DNA from 3 places in the Dickeya fangzhongdai genome. Region 1 is predicted to be linked to each of the others. Evidence: riboswitches for the same ligand, from Rfam matches in the RefSeq annotation. Region 1 holds a riboswitch; each other region holds the start of a gene.

Region 1 (6,266 bases):
TCCGGCGAGCAGATTTTCATCTTCTTCACCGCTTCGCCGCTGAATACACAACGCATCAGCGATGGGGTAAGCAATGTCTTGTGGGCCAACGTAACATCAAACACTTTATATTCCTTTACCCCAGCCATAACTCGCCTCTACCTCTCTGCTTGTGACTCTCCGGCAACGTGCCGCCTGTTAATGACTTGTGCCGATAACGGCCTCAAACCCCGCACAGTTTTATCATTTACTCACGATAATGAGAAACATTATTGACTCAATTTCTATTCTCATACCAATCATCGCCAGCCACCTCCGGATTGCCTGCGGGATCACGGTTTTGTCCGCCGCTTTTCGCCTATTCTGATTATTCGTTACTCACGAGATAAGGAGACCTCATGACACGCGTTATCCGGTGTTATCGCCTGAGCCTCTCCGGCGATTGTCGCCCCTGGTTCAACATCGACCACCGTCTCACCAACGATTTCCCACGCCCGTTTCATGCCTGATTCAGCTTTGCTCTGATTTTTCCCTTTTATTTCAATTTATTTTTGACGTCATACCGCGGCGGTTACGTCTGCCGACGGGCGTCATGGAGATATCGCATGAAACGCATTCCTGAGCCTTTTCGCATCAAAATGGTAGAAAACATCCGTATGACCACCCGCGACGAACGGGAACGCGCCCTGCAGGAAGCAGGCTACAACCCGTTTCTGCTGCGCAGCGAAGATGTTTATATCGACCTGCTGACCGACTCCGGCACCGGCGCCATGAGCGACCGCCAGTGGGCGGGGCTGATGATGGGCGACGAGGCCTACGCCGGGTCGCGCAACTACTACCACCTGTGTGATCAGGTGAAGGCGCTGCTGGGTTATCCGTTCACCATTCCGACCCATCAGGGGCGCGGCGCGGAGCAAATCCTGTTCCCGTGTCTGATCGCCAAAAAACAGCGCGCCGGCGGCGGCAAGAAACCGGTGTTTATTTCCAACTTCCATTTCGATACCACCGCCGCCCACGTGGAACTGAACGGCGCGCGCGCCATCAACGTGGTGACGCCAAAAGCCTTCGATACCACCACCTATTACGACTGGAAGGGCGATTTCGACCTTGACCTGCTGCAAACCACCATTGAACAGCACGGCGCGGACAACGTGGTGGCGATCATTACCACCGTCACCTGTAACAGCTCCGGCGGCCAGCCGATCTCGATGGGCAACATGCGCGCGGTGTATCGCATCGCGCAGCAGCACGGGATCCCGGTAGTGATCGACTCGGCCCGGTTCTGCGAAAACGCCTGGTTTATCAAACAGCGCGAAGCCGGCTATGAAAACCGTTCGATCAAAGAGATCGTCCACGAGATGTATCAGTACGGCGACATGCTCACCATGTCGGCGAAAAAGGATCCGATGGTGAACATCGGCGGCCTGTGCTGTTTTCGCAGTGACGAAGAGCTGTTCAATGAGGTGCGTATTCGCTGCGTGCCGATGGAAGGCTTCGTCACCTATGGCGGCCTGGCCGGGCGCGACATGGAAGCGTTAGCCATCGGGCTGGAAGAAGGCATGAACGAGGACTATCTGACCTACCGCATTGGTCAGGTGACCTACCTCGGCGAGCGCCTGCGCGCCGGCGGTATCCCGATTCAATACCCGGTGGGCGGGCACGCGGTGTTTGTCGATGCCAAAAAGCTGCTGCCGCATATCCCGGCGGAACAGTTCCCGGCGCAGGCGCTGAATAACGAGCTCTATCTGGAAGCGGGTATCCGCAGCGTGGAAATCGGCTCATTGTTGCTGGGGCGGGATCCGGACACCGGCGAGCAGAAACCGTCGCCGCTGGAACTGCTGCGCCTGACCATCCCGCGTCGGGTGTATACCAACGACCACATGGATTACATCGCCGACTCGCTGATCGCGCTGAAGGAAAGAGCCGGCAGCATCAAAGGCCTGACCTTTACCTACGAACCGCCGGTATTACGCCACTTTGTCGCCCGCCTGAAACCGGTGGAATAACGCTCCGCCATAAAAAAAGCCAGCGGAATACTCCGCTGGCTGGTGAACAGCACCATTACTCAGAACACTGCGGCGGTTTCCCGCCGCTGTTCTCACTCTCATTCGATGTCGCCGCCGGCCTTACAACCAGCGACGATAGTCTTCCTCATCCATGTCCCGGATCTGCCATTGGGTAACCTGCAGCAGCAACGCCATCCGCTGGGCGGCGGTGAGTGCGCCCCATCCCCGGCGGCATCCCCGGCAGAGCCAGTGATGATAAAAGCGGAATAACCGGCACATATTGCCTCCCCTTCGCGGCGGTTCACGTACTGAACCATTCACTGACTGAAAGTATCCGCGTAATATAGGGAAAAATATATTGATGAGCTTGAGCCACGGAGTTCCTCTTTTATGTCCTCGCCACGCCTGCAACAACAATTCATCCGGTTATGGCAATGCCTGCAAGGTCAGGATACCGACACCACGCTGCAGGAACTGGCGCTGCTGCTCAACTGCTCCCGCCGTCATATCCGCTCTCTGCTGAACGCCATGCAACAGCAGGGTTGGCTCACCTGGCAGGCGGAAGCCGGGCGCGGCAAACGCTCGCGCCTCGGCTTTCTCTACACGGGGTTAGCCCTGCAACAGCAGCGCGCCGAAGACCTGCTGGAGCAGGACCGCATCGACCAGTTGGTGCAACTGGTGGGCGACAAGGAAACCGTGCGCCAGATGTTGCTGTCTCACCTCGGGCGTAGCGTGCGGCAAGGGCGCCATCTGCTGCGTATCCTGTACTACCGGCCGATGCACAACCTGTTGCCCGGCAGCGCGTTGCGGCGTTCGGAAACCCACATCGCCCGTCAGATTTTCAGCGGGCTGACCAGCTTAAATGAGGAAAATGGGGAACTGTTGCCGGATATCGCTCACCACTGGCAGGCGCTGTCGCCGCTGCACTGGCGTTTCTATCTGCGCCCGGCCATCCGTTTTCACCACGGTCGGGAGCTGACCATGGAGGACGTGATCGCCTCGCTGTCCCGGCTGACGGCGCTGCCGCTGTTCTCACACCTGAGCGACATCGCTTCCCCTACGCCGTTCGTGCTGGATATCCGGCTCAGCATGCCGGATGACTGGCTGCCGTGGCTGCTCGGCAGCGTACCGGCGATGATCTTGCCCAAAGAGTGGCAAACGCTGCCGGACTTTATGCGCCAGCCCATCGGCACCGGGCCGTATCAGGTGGTGCGCAACTCGCCCAACCAGTTGAAAATCGCCGCGTTTGACGACTACTTCGGCTACCGGGCGCTGATTGACGAAGTCAGTATCTGGGTGCTGCCGGACGCGCCGATCATTCCCGCCTGTACGGTTACATTGCAGGGAGACGACACCACGGACAATGAACTGGAGAACCGGCTGGAAGAAGGCTGCTATTTCCTGCTGTTCGACCGCCGTTCGCCGCAGATGGCGGATCCGGAGATCCGTCACTGGCTGTGTCAGGTGTTAAGCCCGGTGGCGATGCTTGGCCTGGCCGATAGCCCGTACCAGAGCGACTGGTCCCCCGCCTATGGCCTGCTGCCGCGCTGGCATCACAGCCCACCGCGGGCGGTACGGGAAAAACCGGTTGGCCTGACCCACCTCACCCTCACCTGCTACCGTGACCATCCCGAATACGCGGTGATAAGCAGCATCATGGGCCGGCTGCTGGCGTCGCACGGCGTCACGCTGACGCTACGCTGTCTGGAGTTCGATGCCTGGTGTCAGGGCGACGACGCCAGCGATCTCTGGCTTGGCAGCGCCAACTTTTATCTACCGCTGGAATTTTCGCTGTTCGCGATGCTGTACGAGCTGCCGCTGCTGCGGCACTGTCTGGGCGATGACGAACTGGAACACACTGCGCGTCAGTGGCGTCAGGGCGAGTTGTCGCTGGCGGAATGGTGCCAGTCGCTGGTCAGCCGCCAGCAACTCCACCCGTTGTTCCACCACTGGTTGCGGTTGCAGGGGCAGGCCAGCATGCGGGGGCTACGCATGAACACGCTGGGCTGGTTCGATTTCAAATCCGCCTGGTTTGCACCGCCGAACCCGACGCCATGAGCGCTCGTCGCCGGTCATGGCGCTTTTCCTGATGTGACAAACACTTTACAATACCGCCGTTCTCAACGGGGTGCGGTCAACGCGCATAGGCGTTGCATCGCTGAGAAAATACCCGTCGAACCTGATCCGGTTAATACCGGCGAAGGGATTTGAGACTGCATCCCGCTTGCTCAAAGACCTTTGCCGCCTTCAACAATTGGAGCGCAAAGTGTTAAAGAAATTACTGTCCTGCCTGTTACTGCTGTCCGCCCCTGTGTTCGCCAAACCGACCCTGACGGTCTACACCTACGACTCGTTCGCCTCGGAATGGGGCCCCGGTCCGGGCGTCAAAACCGCGTTTGAAAAAGAGTGCAACTGCGAGCTGAAATTCGTGGCGCTGGAAGATGGCGTCGCTCTGCTCAACCGCCTGCGTATGGAAGGCAAAAATACCCCGGCGGATGTGGTGCTGGGGCTGGATAACAATCTGGTACAGGCGGCAGCGCAGACCGGCCTGTTCGCCCCGCATGGTGTCAACACCAGCGAGTTGACGGTGCCGGGCGGCTGGCATAATGACACCTTCCTGCCCTTCGACTATGGCTATTTCGCCTTCGTCTACAACAAGGACAAACTGAAAAACCCGCCCAAGAGCCTGCGCGAACTGGTGGAAAGCGACCAGCCGTGGAAAGTGATCTATGAAGATCCGCGCACCAGCACGCCGGGTCTGGGCCTGTTGCTGTGGATGCAGAAAGTCTATGGCGACAAGGCGCCGCAAGCCTGGCAGAAACTGGCGGCCAAAACCGTCACCGTCACCAAAGGCTGGAGCGAAGCCTACGGCCTGTTCCTGAAAGGCGAAGCCGATCTGGTGTTGAGCTACACCACCTCCCCGGCTTACCACCTCATCGCCGAGAAGAAAGACAGCTACGCGGCGGCCAATTTCAGCGAAGGCCACTATCTACAGGTCGAAGTAGCCGCGCAATTGGCCGGCAGCAAAAATCCGCAACTGGCGGCGCGCTTCCTGCAGTTTATGGTCAGCCCGACCTTCCAGCAGATCATCCCGACCACCAACTGGATGTACCCGGTTGTCAAAACCGAGCTGCCCGCGGGCTATAACACCCTGTTGTTGCCGGCTACCGCGCTGGAGTTCACCTCGCAACAGGTGGCCGAGCAGCGCGCGAATTGGGTACTGGCATGGCAACGCGCCGTCAGCCGCTGATTCCCGGCTGGCTGTGGCCAGGGCTGCTGGCGGCCGCGCTGCTGACCGGCACCGCGGCGCTGGCGTTCGCCGCGCTGTGGCTGGACGCGCCCGGCGCGCCCTGGCGGTCGTTGTGGGATGACAGCTACCTGTGGCATGTCATTCGCTTCAGCTTCTGGCAGGCGCTGCTGTCGGCGCTGCTTTCCACTCTGCCCGCGCTGTTTCTGGCGCGGGCGTTGTACCGCCGCCGCTTTCCCGGCCATCGCCTGCTGCTGCGCCTGTGCGCGATGACGCTGGTGCTGCCGGTGCTGGTGGCGGTATTCGGCATCCTCAGCGTCTACGGCCGCGAAGGCTGGCTGGCGCGCCTGCTGATGCAATTCGGTATCGAATACCGTTTTTCGCCTTACGGTTTGCAGGGCATTCTGTTGGCCCACGTCTTTTTTAATCTGCCGCTGGCGACCCGGCTGTTTGTGCAGGCGCTGGAAGGCATCGCCACTGAGCAGCGCCAGTTGGCGGCCCAGCTCGGCCTGCGCGGCTGGCACTTTTTCCGGCTGGTGGAGTGGCCGTGGCTGCGCCGTCAGTTGTTGCCCGCCGGCGCGCTGATTTTCATGCTGTGTTTCGCCAGCTTCGCCACCGTACTGGCGCTGGGCGGCGGCCCGCAGGCCACCACCATCGAACTGGCGATCTATCAGGCGTTGAGCTTCGACTATGACCCGGCGCGCGCCGCGCTGCTGGCGCTGTTGCAGATGGCGTGCTGTCTGGGGCTGGTGTTGTTCAGTCAGCGGCTGAGCCGGCTGCTGGCGGTGGGAGCCAGTAGCCGCCTGCGATGGCGCGATCCGCAGGACAGCGGGTTCAGCCGCGTTACCGATACGCTGCTGATTGCGGCAGCGTTGCTATTGCTGTTGCCGCCGCTGCTGGCGGTGGTGGCGGACGGCCTGAACCGTTCGCTGCCGGATGTCTTGCGCCAGCCGGCGTTATGGCAAACGCTCTGGACCTCGCTGCGCATCGCGCTGGCCGCCGGCGCGCTTAGCGTGGTGCTGACGTTGATGCTG
Region 2 (6,266 bases), 630 kb from region 1:
ATTTCCCGGGCATCCGGTTAGGATATTATGCGTTACACGCTGACCGGCAGATGGTCTGAAAAACAATAACGCTCTCTTTGATTAACGCGGACTGTGGTACAGACAACCTCATAATAGGTTGTCTGTAGCTACTCAAAAAAAGATCATGTCATCTTAGGGATTGACATGCTTTAGCAGAAATTTCCTGGCGGTGGTGATAATCGAATAGGGATCTTTGGGGGCATCGTGTTCAACGATAAACCAGACTTTGCCCGCTTTTTCTGCCGCCGGGAATATTTCATCCCAGGTCAGAATACCTTCCCCGGCCGGCGCAAAATTCATTTCATCATTACGCATACCAATCGGTGCGTGGTCCTTGGCATGAACGGCAAACACCCGCCCTTTATATTTTTTCAGCAGACGCGCCGGGTCCTGACCGCCTCGCGTCACCCAGGCCATATCCAGTTCGATCGCCAGATTGGGGGCATGATCAAAAAGAATTTCCAGCGCCGTTTTGCCATTGTACTTTTTCATCTCAAAATCATGGTTATGGTAGCCCAGCGTCATCCCCTGCTTTTTAAGATGGCGCGCCAGATTATCCAGCTCCTGCGCCATATTTTTCCATGCCTGCGCGCTGTCCGGCCGGTCAGCCGGTTCAATCCAGGGAACAATCAAGACACGATTACCGATAGCATTGTTAAACGCGACCACGCCTTGACTGTCCTGCCGCAAACTCGTGAGCTGAACATGCGCCGATATCGCCTTCAGGTTATATTTCTCAAGCAGCGTTTTCATCTCGTCAGATGACACATTATGGTCGCCGACCAACTCGACGGCATTAAATCCCGCCTTATTAGCCATTGCGAACTGTTCTTCCAACGAGCCGACATTACGCAGGGTGTACATTTGCAGCGCGATGGGCACATTCCCTTTTCCCGCTTCAAGGTTCGCTCTGGCAAGTAATGGCAACGCATTGAGGGTAAACAACGAGATAAAAAGTGATAAACGTAAAAATCGCTTCAGGTACATAAGACTCTCCAGATAGATGTTCCTTGTTTTGTTGTTATCAATGTCTCAATTACTTCTGCCGGCCGAAACGCATTTCCCGGCCTTCGCCATTAGGTTTCCCACAAAAAGTAATCGATTACTTTTCATGTTAATCAGAAAGAAAAAATATCTCAACTGCCAACGACAAGGCGTTGGCGATTCACGGCTTACATCAAAAAAAACGGCAACACAGGAATATCGTAATACCCCCACCCCCCTTAATATTCTGCCGCTGTTTTCAGAATAAGGCGGTGCTTACGGCCATACATTTTTATCTGGCTGCAATAACATGCTCTTTTCAGTCGATGCGCATTGGCTGTTGCGGCAATCACGCTGTCAGGCGCGGATCCTGGATGCGATGCGGCCATTGCCGACGGCCTTTTCCACCGCCGGCAATCAATAAATGCGTCACCACCAGCGATGAAAATGGTGTACCGGGCCGATGCCGTGGCCGACCTCCAGCGAATCCGCCTGTTCCAGCGCGCCTTGCAGATACGCCCGCGCGGCGGACAGGGTATCCGGCCAGTTGTCATAACGCGGGCGCAACGCCGCCAGCGCCGCCGACAGCGTGCAGCCGGTGCCGTGCGTATGCCGGGTGTTGACGCGCGGCGCGCTCAGCCGCACCGGCTCCGCATCCGGCATGAACAGCCAGTCCGGGCTTTCGCTGTCGCTCAGGTGACCGCCTTTCATCAGCACCGCCTGACATCCCATCGCCAGCAGCGCGTCCCCCTGCCGTCGCATGCCCCACTCATCGTCGGCGGGCGTGCACTGCAACAGCGCCGCCGCCTCCGGCAGATTGGGGGTAATCAGCGACACCCGCGGCAGCAGCAGCTGGCGCACCGCCGCCACCGCTTCCGGCGCCAGCAGCGGATCGCCGCTTTTCGCCAGCATCACCGTGTCCAGCACCACATACGGCACCGGGTAGCGCTGCAGCCGGTCCGCCACCGCTTCCACGATATCCGTCTGCGCCAGCATGCCGATTTTGGCACTATCGATACGGATATCGCTCAGAACCGAATCCAGCTGGGCGGCGACAAACGCCGGTTCAATGCGATAGACCGACTGTACGCCGCGCGTATTCTGCGCCACCAACGCGGTAATCACGCTGGTGCCGTAGGCGCCCAGCGCCGAGAACGTTTTCAGGTCGGCCTGAATACCGGCGCCGCCGCTCGGGTCGGTGCCGGCGATAGTCAACGCGTTGATACGTTTCATGCCGGCGCCTCCCGGTTCAGGGTATACAGCGCATCCAGAAACGCGGGGATGAAACTCCCCGGCCCGTGCGCCTGTGCCGCGGCCTGTTGCCCGCAGTGCGACATCACCGCACAGGCGGCGGCGATATGACTGAGCCGGTCGCCCTCCAGCGCGCAGAAACCGGCCACCACCGCCGACAGCGCGCACCCGGTGCCGACCACCCGCGTCATCAGCGGATCGCCGCCGGGTACCGCCAGCACTCGCTCGCCGTCGGTCACGTAATCCACTTCGCCGGTTACCGCCACGCAGGTGGCCCAGCGGCGCGCCAGCGTAACGGCTGAAGGCAGCGCCGCCAGCACATCGTTGCCGCTGTCCACCCCGCGCCCGGCCGAACATTCGCCGGCCAGCGCCATGACTTCGGAGGCGTTGCCGCGGATCGCCGCCGGCTTCATCGCCAACAGTTCAAAAGCAAACTCGGTGCGAAAACGCAGGCCGCCCACCGCTACCGGGTCCAGCACCCACGGCGTGCCGACCTCGATGGCGCTCGCGACCGCCGCGCGCATCGCCTGCGCGCGGTCGGCTTCAAGCGTACCCAGATTAATGAGTAACCCATCAGCCAGCGCGCCAAACTGCGCCGCCTCGCCCGCGTCCACCACCATCGCGGGCGAGGCGCCCAGCGCCAGCAGCACATTAGCGGTAAACCCCTGCACCACCTCATTGGTGAGGCAGTGCACCAGCGGCGCGCGCAAACGGAAAGCATCAAGGGAATCCGCGACGGACGCGGCAGGGAAAAGTACAGGTCGAGCGTTCATAAACCTCCCAACCGGCGTGAAAGAAGGCGGTACCGGCGGGATACCGTGACTTCCCTACGCTGGCATAATCCAGATCAGGTAATACGGGTATATCTCAGCCGTTTTCCATGACAGGAACGCGGCACCCCGAGTCAACGAACGCCATTATTGGAAGCATTGGCTAAAAAGGTCAATGGCGGAAAAAAGACGCCATGCCGCGCCGCGCTACACCAGCCCTCCTGTTTTCCCCCTCGCCGTAAACATATCGGCTAATTTCGCCAGTGCGGAATGCAGCAGGGTGCGTCGACAGGCAAAATTAATCCGGGCAAACCCGGCGTACGCCGCGCCGAACTTCGCGCCATCATCCAGCCACAGCCCGGCCTGGTTCAGCAAAGTCGCCGGTAAATCGGCCGGCGCAATGCCGCTTTCCCGAAAATCCAGCCAGCCAAGATAGAGCGCATCGGCGTCGAACAGCCGGACCGGTGAGTCCGGGCCAAGGTTCGCCTGCAACAACGCCCGGTTATCGCGCAAATAGTCCAGCAACGCGGATAACCACGGCCCGCCATGACGGTAAGCCGCTTCGCAGGCCGTCAGCCCCAGCATATTGGGGATATACAATGAACAGCGCGCATAGGTTCGTTTCAGCGCGTCGCGTATCGTCTTATTGGGAATGAACAGATTGGAGGTGTGCAATCCCGCCAGATTGAAGGTTTTACTCGGCGATGTGCAGGTAATGCTGTGGTCGGCGAATTCGTCGTTAATGCCGGCAAACGGCTGATGCCGTTTCGCGGGGTTAATGATCAAATCCTGATGAATTTCATCGGAAACGACCATCACGCCATGACGCCGGCAGATGTTGCCCATCGCCAGCAGCTCGTCCCGGCTCCAGACATGCCCGGTCGGGTTGTGCGGATTACATAAAAAAAACAGCCGCGTCGTCGGCGTGATCGCCTGTTCAAAGGCATCAAGATCCAGCGTATACCCTGATGCCGTTTCGGTGAGCGGAGCCGTCACCACCTGGCGGTCGTTCATCGTTACGCTGTGATAAAACGGCCCGTAAACCGGCGGCTGGATCAACACCCCCTCCCCCGGCTGGGTAAACGTCTGCACAATCATGCTCAGGCTGTTCACCACCCCCGGACTCTGCACGATCCAGTCTTCATGAATTCGCCAGCCATGATGATGCCACTGCCATTGGATAATGGCGTCAAACAGGGTTTCGCTGGCTCGCGTATAGCCCAAAACGCCCTGGTTGATGGCGTCGTGCAGCGCCTGTTGCACTTCATCCGGGCACCTAAAATCCATATCCGCAATCCACAAAGGCAGCGGCGGCCGTGAGGTGGGGTGCGGCAGATACGGAGAAGGGTATTCCCATTTCAATAAATGAGAATGCGAAAAATCGATAACCTCATCGAAACGGCAAGTCATACCTCACTCCAATTCCCTATATCATCCCGCTGCCAGATATCGCCCCCATGCCGGACATCACTCCGGCATGGATCAATTCGAATTCGGGGACGGTTTTTCGAGCGCCGCCGGCTCCGATTGATGCCGTCTGACACGCGTCATCCGGTAAGCCTGCAGTTGTAGCAGCAGCGCTACGGCCAACAGAAAATAGGCGGCAATCATCGGCGACCAATCGTCGCGCCAGCTGTTCATCACGGCCCAGGCAACCAGCGAAGAGAACGACATCTGTATCGCCGCCATCAGCGCGGAGGCCTGCCCGGCCAGCGACGTGAACGGAGACAGCGCCACCGCCGCCCCGGTCGCAATCAGTACGGCGAACCCCAGGCTACCCAGCGTGGCTGAAAGAAGATAAGGCCAGACCGACACGGTCAGCACATGGATCGTCAGAATAAAGCCGCTCATGGCCAGTAACATCAGCACTGCGCCGCCATACAGAATCACCGTCTCTTTCACTCGCCCCAGCAACCGGGCGGTCAGCAGGCTTCCGCCGGTGATAGCCAGAGCGTTGACGGCAAAATAGTATCCAAATTGATCCACCGGGATATGCAGCGTGTCGATCAGTACGATGGGTGAACTGGAAAAGAAAATCAGTTGCGTGGCAAAACCGAAGCTGGCGGCAAAACACCCCAACCGAAACTCGGGGTGCCGAAAAACAGTCAGATAGCCGGAGAAAACGCTTAACGACGGTGTCGGGGACAGTGCGCCATCACGCGCCCTGCCGCACGCAGCCGGCAGCGGTTTCCACAGCACCAGTACGCCGCACAGCAGCGCGAAAGCGCCCAGCGCATAAAAACTGGAACGCCAGCCATAGTGTACGATCAGCAGTCCACCTATCACCGGCGCCAGCACCGGGACCAGGCTTATCACGCCGTTAAGCAGGCTAAATACCTTCCCGATGACCACCCCCTGAAAGCGCAGCGGCACGCTGGCCGACGCGGCAACCGCCATCGCGCCAGCCCCGCATCCCTGCACCAGCCGCAGCGCGATGAACCAGGCGATCGTGTCGGTAAAATACACGCCGATCGCGCTCAGCGCGTAAACCAGGCTGCCGCACAACAAAACGCATTGCGCGCCGAGGCGGTCGACCAGCGGCCCGAAGAAAAGCTGACTGAGGCTCAAACACAGCACAAATCCGCTGATAATCCATTGCGTCATTCCCGGCATGCTGCCCAGTTCATGGGATATCAGCGGCACGCCGGGGAGGCAGATATCCAGCCCCAGCGGCGCGGCAATCACTAACGGAAACAGGCCGGCAACCCGCCCCATACTCTTTTTCTTCAAACCAACACACTCTTTCTTCAACCCAACACGCTCTTTTTTCAACCCACGACTCTCTTTTTTCAGCCCCATCACGGTACGAGCGCTTCTGCCCGCAGAACCGCGGCCCGGCTTTTGAAACGACGATTAATCAACGGATTCAGCCGATGGTAACGATGGCTGATCGACTGGTAAATCGCCGACGTCAGCATCGCGCCCACCTCATGTTTACTGAAATCAGACACCATATCGCCCGCCGCAATCTCGCCCCGCATGCCGGCAATAAATTCATAAAACGCCTTGGCTTTGGATTTTCCCTTCAATCCTTTTCGTCCGCCTTCCATCGCAATAATGTCGTCGATATCGAACACTTCGACATGTTTTCCGCCAAGCATTTTGTCATTGCGGAAAATATAGATTTCCAGATGCTCTTTCGTGCCGACACGATGCCGCTCGTCCGACGCATCGTCGGGCAACTCATCCGACTTATAGGAATGAAAGTGAATCGACTGGAACGGCCCTTGCTGAAAAATA
Region 3 (6,266 bases), 1.1 Mb from region 1:
GTAGCGACTTCCTGTTCGATACGGGCAGGCGGCGCATACAGCATCGACGGGTCCATATTGCCCTGCAACGCCACCCGATCGCCGACGCGACGGCGCGCGTCGGCAATATCGGTGGTCCAATCCAGCCCCAGCGCGTCGCAGCCGGTATCCGCCATCGCCTCCAGCCACTGACCGCCGCCTTTGGTGAACAGCGTCACCGGCACCCGGCGGCCGTCGTTTTCACGCAGCAGGCCGTCGACAATCTTGTGCATATAATGCAGCGAGAATTCACGGTAATCAGCCCCGCTCAGCGCCCCGCCCCAGGTGTCGAAAATCATCACCGCCTGCGCGCCGGCCCGAATCTGGGCGTTAAGGTAGAGCGTCACGCTGTCCGCCAGCTTGTCCAGCAACAGATGCAGCGTGCGCGGCTCGGTAAACATCATCTTCTTGATTACGGTGAAGGCTTTGCTGCTGCCGCCTTCCACCATATAGGTCGCCAGCGTCCACGGACTGCCGGAAAAACCGATCAACGGCACCGCGCCCGCCAGATTGCGGCGAATCGTCCGCACCGCGTTCATTACGTAGCCGAGCTCCAGTTCCGGGTCCGGCACCGGTAGTTTTTCCACGTCGGCATGACAGGTGACCGGCGAGGTAAAGCGCGGCCCTTCGCCGGCTTCAAAATACAGCCCCAGCCCCATAGCGTCGGGTATGGTGAGAATATCGGAAAACAGAATGGCCGCATCAAGGTTGTAGCGTCGCAGCGGCTGTAACGTCACTTCGCAGGCCAGCTCGGCATTCTTGCACAGCGACATGAAATCACCGGCTTGCGAGCGAGTCGCGCGGTATTCCGGCAGGTAACGCCCCGCCTGACGCATCATCCATACCGGGGTCACATCCACAGGCTGACGCAACAGCGCACGCAAATAGCGATCGTTTTTCAGATCAGTCATGGTCTTTTCCTTGTAACGCCTGCTTGCAGGCATGATTGTCGCTGGCGACGACCGATCAGCGATCGGCCTCGCGGCACAGCACTACCGTGTCTTCAATCAGACGCCGGGCTACCGTACCCGGCGGCGGCAATTCCGGCAAGCGATCATAACGGAACCAGTCGGCATCCCGCAGTTCGGACGGGTCAGCTTTCACCTCGCCCCCGTCGTAATCGGCCATAAACGCCATCATCAGCGAATGCGGGAACGGCCAGGGCTGGGAACTGACGTAACGCAGGTTCCTGACGCGGATATTGCTCTCTTCCATCACTTCCCGCGCTACCGCCTGTTCCAGGGTTTCCCCCACTTCCACAAAGCCGGCCAGCGTTGTGTACATGTTGCCTTTGTGGCGCAGGTGCTGCGCCAGCAGAATCTTGTCGTCGCGGCGAATCGCCACAATCACGCAGGGGGCAATCTGCGGGTAGTAACGCTCTTTGCAGTGCGCGCACAGGCAGGCCAATTCTGTGGTGCTGACCGACATCTCATGGCCGCAGTAACCGCAAAACCGGTGCGAACGATAGAATTCCGCCAGCTGCACCGCGCGGCCCGCCAGTTGGAACAACCCGGCATCCTGATCCAGCAGTTGGCGCACCGAACCCATGTCGCTGGTCTTATCCTGCAGCACCAGCCATACCGGTTCCCCCTGCCACTCGCCAACCTGGCGGGCGGACTGCTGCTGCAACTGCCACTGCGCCGCCGTTCCCTGCGGCAATTCGCCCTGAGGCAGCCAGATCTGATGGCGGTGATACACCACCCACCATCCGCGTTCTTCACCCTTCAGCGTCACTTCCATCTCTTTTATTGCCCCGCTTATTACCAGATTGGCGTTTTACGACTATGGTTATAAATAATGACACGACTAACTGTCATCATCCTATCGATACCCGGAGTCAACCATGCTGAAACAGTTACAACGTCTGACGGAGAACGTTGGTGGCAATTACGCCTTGATCGATCAGTGGTTGCAGGCCCGCAAACATCTTTTGTTGGCCTATTACCACCTGCTCAGCATTCAGACAGGGAAAATACCGGAAGCACGGACGCTGGATGAATTTTGCCATCATCTGGTCGACTATCTGTCTGTCGGTCATTTTCATGTCTACGAACGCATGTTGCAGGAAAACATCATGCGCAACGACCGAAAGCTGACGCAGGCGTCGCACTTTGATGTCGCGCTGCGCAGCAACACCCAGCAAATCATGGATATTTACGACAGCCATCTGGCGTTTTTCATCGAGCCCGTCGACAGTCAGGAATTTCGCCAGACATTATCCGGCGTGGGTGAAGCATTGGCAATGCGCTTCACCCTGGAAGACAGCCTGATCCGACTGATGTTCGATCATTGACGACACATAGTCACAGCGCATAGAGTGTCAGAGTTTTAGTTCGCCCCGTGAAGGGGCGATATCTTGTCGGAGTGCCCAACACGCCGTATGGCGCGTGGGCTGAGACCGTTAATTCGGGATCCGCGGAACCTGATCAGGTTAATACCTGCGAAGGGAACAAGAGTAATCACATTGCCAGCCCTGGGCGCAACGTTCACGTTGCCGCCGCAGCCGCAAGACCCGGCATCACATAATTGCCGTTGCCAGCGGGCCAGCATCCAGCCATTACTCCCTCCGAGCTCCAGACAAGCAATTTTTCCTTTTAATGAACAGGAACTTGCTATGTCTACAGAACCAACCCAGTCTACAGAACAGAATGTTTCCGGAGAAAAGAAATCCTCCGGCCGTCGCGAACAACGCGCCGCCGCCCAGCAGTTTATCGACACGCTGCGCGGGTCGACCTTTCCCAACTCGCAGCGCATTTATCTGACCGGTTCACAGCCGGACATCCGCGTGCCGATGCGGGAAATCCAGCTTAGCCCGACGCTGGTGGGCGGCAGCCGCGACAATCCGCGCTATGAAGCCAACGAAGCGGTGCCGGTGTATGACACCGCCGGTCCGTATGGCGACCCGGCCACCACCCCGGACGTACACCGCGGGCTTGGCAAATTGCGCGCCGACTGGATTGCCGGGCGCGACGACACCGAAGCCTTACCGAAAGCCAGCTCCGGCTTTACCCAACAACGGCTGGCGGATATCGGCCTCGACCATCTGCGTTTTGAACATCTGCCGCAGCCTAAGCGCGCCAAAGCCGGTCGCCGCGTTACCCAGTTGCACTACGCCCGTCAGGGCATCATCACGCCGGAGATGGAATTCATCGCCATCCGTGAAAACATGGGGCGCGAGCGCGTGCGCGGCGAGGTGCTGCGCCAGCAGCATCCGGGCCACAGTTTCGGCGCGCTGCTGCCGGACAACATCACGCCGGAATTCGTGCGTCAGGAAGTGGCCGCCGGGCGCGCCATCATCCCCGCCAACATCAACCACCCCGAATCGGAACCGATGATCATCGGCCGCAATTTTCTGGTGAAGGTGAATGCCAATATCGGCAACTCCGCCGTGACCTCGTCTATCGAAGAAGAAGTGGAAAAACTGGTGTGGGCCACCCGCTGGGGCGCGGACACGGTGATGGACTTGTCCACCGGGCGCTACATCCATGAAACCCGCGAGTGGATCCTGCGCAACAGCCCGGTGCCGATCGGCACGGTGCCGATCTATCAGGCGCTGGAAAAGGTCAACGGCATCGCGGAAAACCTGACCTGGGAACTGTTCCGCGACACCTTGCTGGAACAGGCGGAACAAGGGGTGGATTACTTCACCATCCACGCCGGCGTGTTGCTGCGCTACGTACCGATGACCGCCAAACGCCTGACCGGCATTGTGTCGCGCGGCGGCTCGATTATGGCCAAGTGGTGCCTGTCGCACCATCAGGAAAACTTCCTGTACCAGCATTTCCGTGAAATCTGCGAAATCTGTGCCGCCTATGACGTCGCGCTGTCGCTCGGCGACGGCCTGCGCCCGGGTTCCATTCAGGATGCCAACGACGAAGCGCAGTTCGCCGAACTGCACACGCTGGGCGAACTGACCAAAATCGCCTGGGAATACGACGTGCAGGTGATGATCGAAGGCCCCGGCCATGTGCCGATGCAGATGATCCGCCGCAACATGACCGAAGAGCTGGAACACTGCCACGAGGCGCCGTTCTATACGTTAGGCCCGCTCACCACCGATATCGCGCCCGGTTACGACCACTTCACCTCCGGCATCGGCGCGGCGATGATCGGCTGGTTCGGCTGCGCCATGCTGTGCTACGTCACCCCGAAAGAGCATCTGGGGCTACCGAACAAAAACGACGTCAAACAAGGGTTGATCGCCTATAAAATTGCCGCCCACGCCGCCGACCTGGCGAAAGGCCACCCTGGCGCGCAGATCCGCGACAACGCCATGTCCAAAGCGCGTTTTGAATTCCGCTGGGAGGACCAGTTCAATCTGGCTTTGGACCCGGAAACCGCCCGCGCCTACCACGACGAAACCCTGCCGCAGGAATCCGGCAAGGTGGCGCATTTCTGCTCGATGTGCGGACCGAAATTCTGTTCGATGAAGATAACCCAGGAAGTGCGCGACTACGCCGCCCGTCAGGAGGCGCAGGCGCAACCGGTGGATGTCGGCATGGCGCAAATGTCGGCCGAATTCCGCGCCCGCGGCAGCGAGCTGTACCACACCGCCACCAGCCTGCCGCAGGAAGAACGCTGATGAACGGCATTTTTCCCGCTACTGACGCCCGGCTGGGGCTGTATCCGGTGGTTGACAGCGTAGAATGGATCGAACGTCTGCTGGCAGCCGGCGTCCGCACCATCCAGCTACGCATCAAGGACCAGCCGGCGGATCGGGCCGAACCCGACATCATCCGGGCGATCGCGCTCGGCCGTCGCCATCAGGCCCGGCTGTTCATCAACGACTACTGGCAACTGGCGGTGAAGCATCAGGCCTACGGCGTACACCTTGGGCAGGAAGATCTCGACACCGCCGATCTAAACGCGATCCGCGCCGCCGGGCTGCGGCTGGGCGTTTCCACCCATGACGACGCCGAACTGGCGCGCGCCGTCGCTATCTCGCCGTCTTATATCGCGCTGGGCCATATCTTCCCCACCCAAACCAAAGCGATGCCGTCTGCGCCGCAAGGGCTGGCCGAGCTGGCCCGCCATATCCGCGCGCTGGACGGGCGCTTTCCCACCGTCGCCATCGGCGGCATCAGCATTGACCGGGCGCCGGCGGTGCTGGAAACCGGGGTCGGCAGCATTGCCGTGGTCAGCGCCATCACGCAAGCGGCGGACTGGCGCGCCGCCACCGCGACGCTGCTGCGACTGATTGAAGAACGGGAGGCGTAACATGCTCGACGATCAGGCCTTTATGCGTTACAGCCGCCAGTTGCTGCTGGAAGACATCGGTCAGGAAGGGCAGCAGAAGCTGGCGGAAGCCCGGGTGCTGCTGGTGGGTCTGGGCGGGCTCGGCTCGCCGGCGGCGCTCTATCTGGCGGCGGCCGGCGTCGGCACGCTGCTGCTGGCGGACCACGACACCCTGCACATCTCCAATCTGCAACGTCAGATTCTCTATCGCAACGCCGACCTTTCACGCCCCAAAGCGGTGCTGGCCCGTCACGCGCTGGAAGCCGTCAATCCGCTGGTGAAAACCGTGGCCCTGACCACCCGGCTGGCAGGCGAGTCACTTGAGAAAGCGGTGGCGCAAGCCGATCTGGTGCTGGACTGCTGCGACAACATGGCGACCCGCCACGCGGTCAACGCCGCCTGCGTCGCGGCGCAAAAACCGCTGATCAGCGCCAGCGCCGTCGGTTTTAGCGGCCAGTTGCTGGTGCTGACGCCGCCTTATCGGCACGGCTGTTATGCCTGCCTCTACCCGGACGCCAGCGAACCGCAGCGCAACTGCCGCACCGCCGGCGTGCTCGGCCCGGTGGTCGGCGTGATGGGTACGTTGCAGGCGCTGGAAGCGATCAAGCTGCTGTGCGGTTTGCCCTCGCCGCTGGACGGCAAGCTGCGGCTGTTCGATGCGCGCCAACAGCAGTGGACCACGCTGCAACTGACGCACTCGTCTACCTGCCCGGTATGCGGAGAGCAGGCATGAAGATCCGGCTTAACGACGATGTTATCGAACTGCAGGACGAGCTGACCGTGGCGCAGTTGCTCAGCCAGTTGAACCGGCTGCAGCCCGGCACGGCGCTGGCTATCAATCAAACCATCATCCCGCGTGATGCCTGGACGCAACACCCGCTGCGCGACGGTGATGACATTTTGCTGTTTCAGGCAATCGCAGGAGGTTGAAATGCTGAAGATTGCGGATACCACTTTTACTTCCCGGTTATTAACCGGGACCGGAAAATTCGCCAGCGCGCGACTGATGCAGG

Evidence for each region. Region 1 has a riboswitch for thiamine pyrophosphate ahead of thiB (thiamine ABC transporter substrate binding subunit). Riboswitches for the same ligand answer to the same signal wherever they lie in the genome.
Region 2: linked by a shared signal. The riboswitch ahead of thiM (hydroxyethylthiazole kinase) and the one ahead of thiB (thiamine ABC transporter substrate binding subunit) in region 1 are both predicted to bind thiamine pyrophosphate.
Region 3: linked by a shared signal. The riboswitch ahead of thiC (phosphomethylpyrimidine synthase ThiC) and the one ahead of thiB (thiamine ABC transporter substrate binding subunit) in region 1 are both predicted to bind thiamine pyrophosphate.

Annotation. Positions count from the first base shown of each region.
Region 1 covers NZ_CP025003.1:4,238,092-4,244,357, forward strand. Annotated here, with positions in the region: gene CVE23_RS18955 (siderophore-interacting protein) at 1-128, opposite strand, end outside; gene tnaC (tryptophanase leader peptide) at 378-488, shown strand; gene tnaA (tryptophanase) at 585-1,985, shown strand; gene sgrT (glucose uptake inhibitor SgrT) at 2,106-2,264, opposite strand; gene sgrR (HTH-type transcriptional regulator SgrR) at 2,376-4,043, shown strand; TPP riboswitch at 4,100-4,209, shown strand; gene thiB (thiamine ABC transporter substrate binding subunit) at 4,252-5,235, shown strand; gene thiP (thiamine/thiamine pyrophosphate ABC transporter permease ThiP) at 5,211-6,266, shown strand, end outside.
Region 2 covers NZ_CP025003.1:3,611,629-3,617,894, forward strand. Annotated here, with positions in the region: gene CVE23_RS16090 (LacI family DNA-binding transcriptional regulator) at 1-21, shown strand, start outside; gene CVE23_RS16095 (sugar phosphate isomerase/epimerase family protein) at 154-1,008, opposite strand; gene thiD (bifunctional hydroxymethylpyrimidine kinase/phosphomethylpyrimidine kinase) at 1,435-2,238, opposite strand; gene thiM (hydroxyethylthiazole kinase) at 2,235-3,029, opposite strand; TPP riboswitch at 3,064-3,168, opposite strand; gene CVE23_RS16110 (MalY/PatB family protein) at 3,234-4,436, opposite strand; gene CVE23_RS16115 (multidrug effflux MFS transporter) at 4,509-5,825, opposite strand; gene CVE23_RS16120 (Gfo/Idh/MocA family oxidoreductase) at 5,825-6,266, opposite strand, start outside.
Region 3 covers NZ_CP025003.1:272,828-279,093, reverse strand. Annotated here, with positions in the region: gene hemE (uroporphyrinogen decarboxylase) at 1-929, opposite strand, end outside; gene nudC (NAD(+) diphosphatase) at 985-1,758, opposite strand; gene CVE23_RS01275 (Rsd/AlgQ family anti-sigma factor) at 1,862-2,311, shown strand; TPP riboswitch at 2,369-2,484, shown strand; gene thiC (phosphomethylpyrimidine synthase ThiC) at 2,633-4,600, shown strand; gene thiE (thiamine phosphate synthase) at 4,600-5,235, shown strand; gene CVE23_RS01260 (HesA/MoeB/ThiF family protein) at 5,237-5,986, shown strand; gene thiS (sulfur carrier protein ThiS) at 5,983-6,183, shown strand; gene CVE23_RS01250 (thiazole synthase) at 6,185-6,266, shown strand, end outside.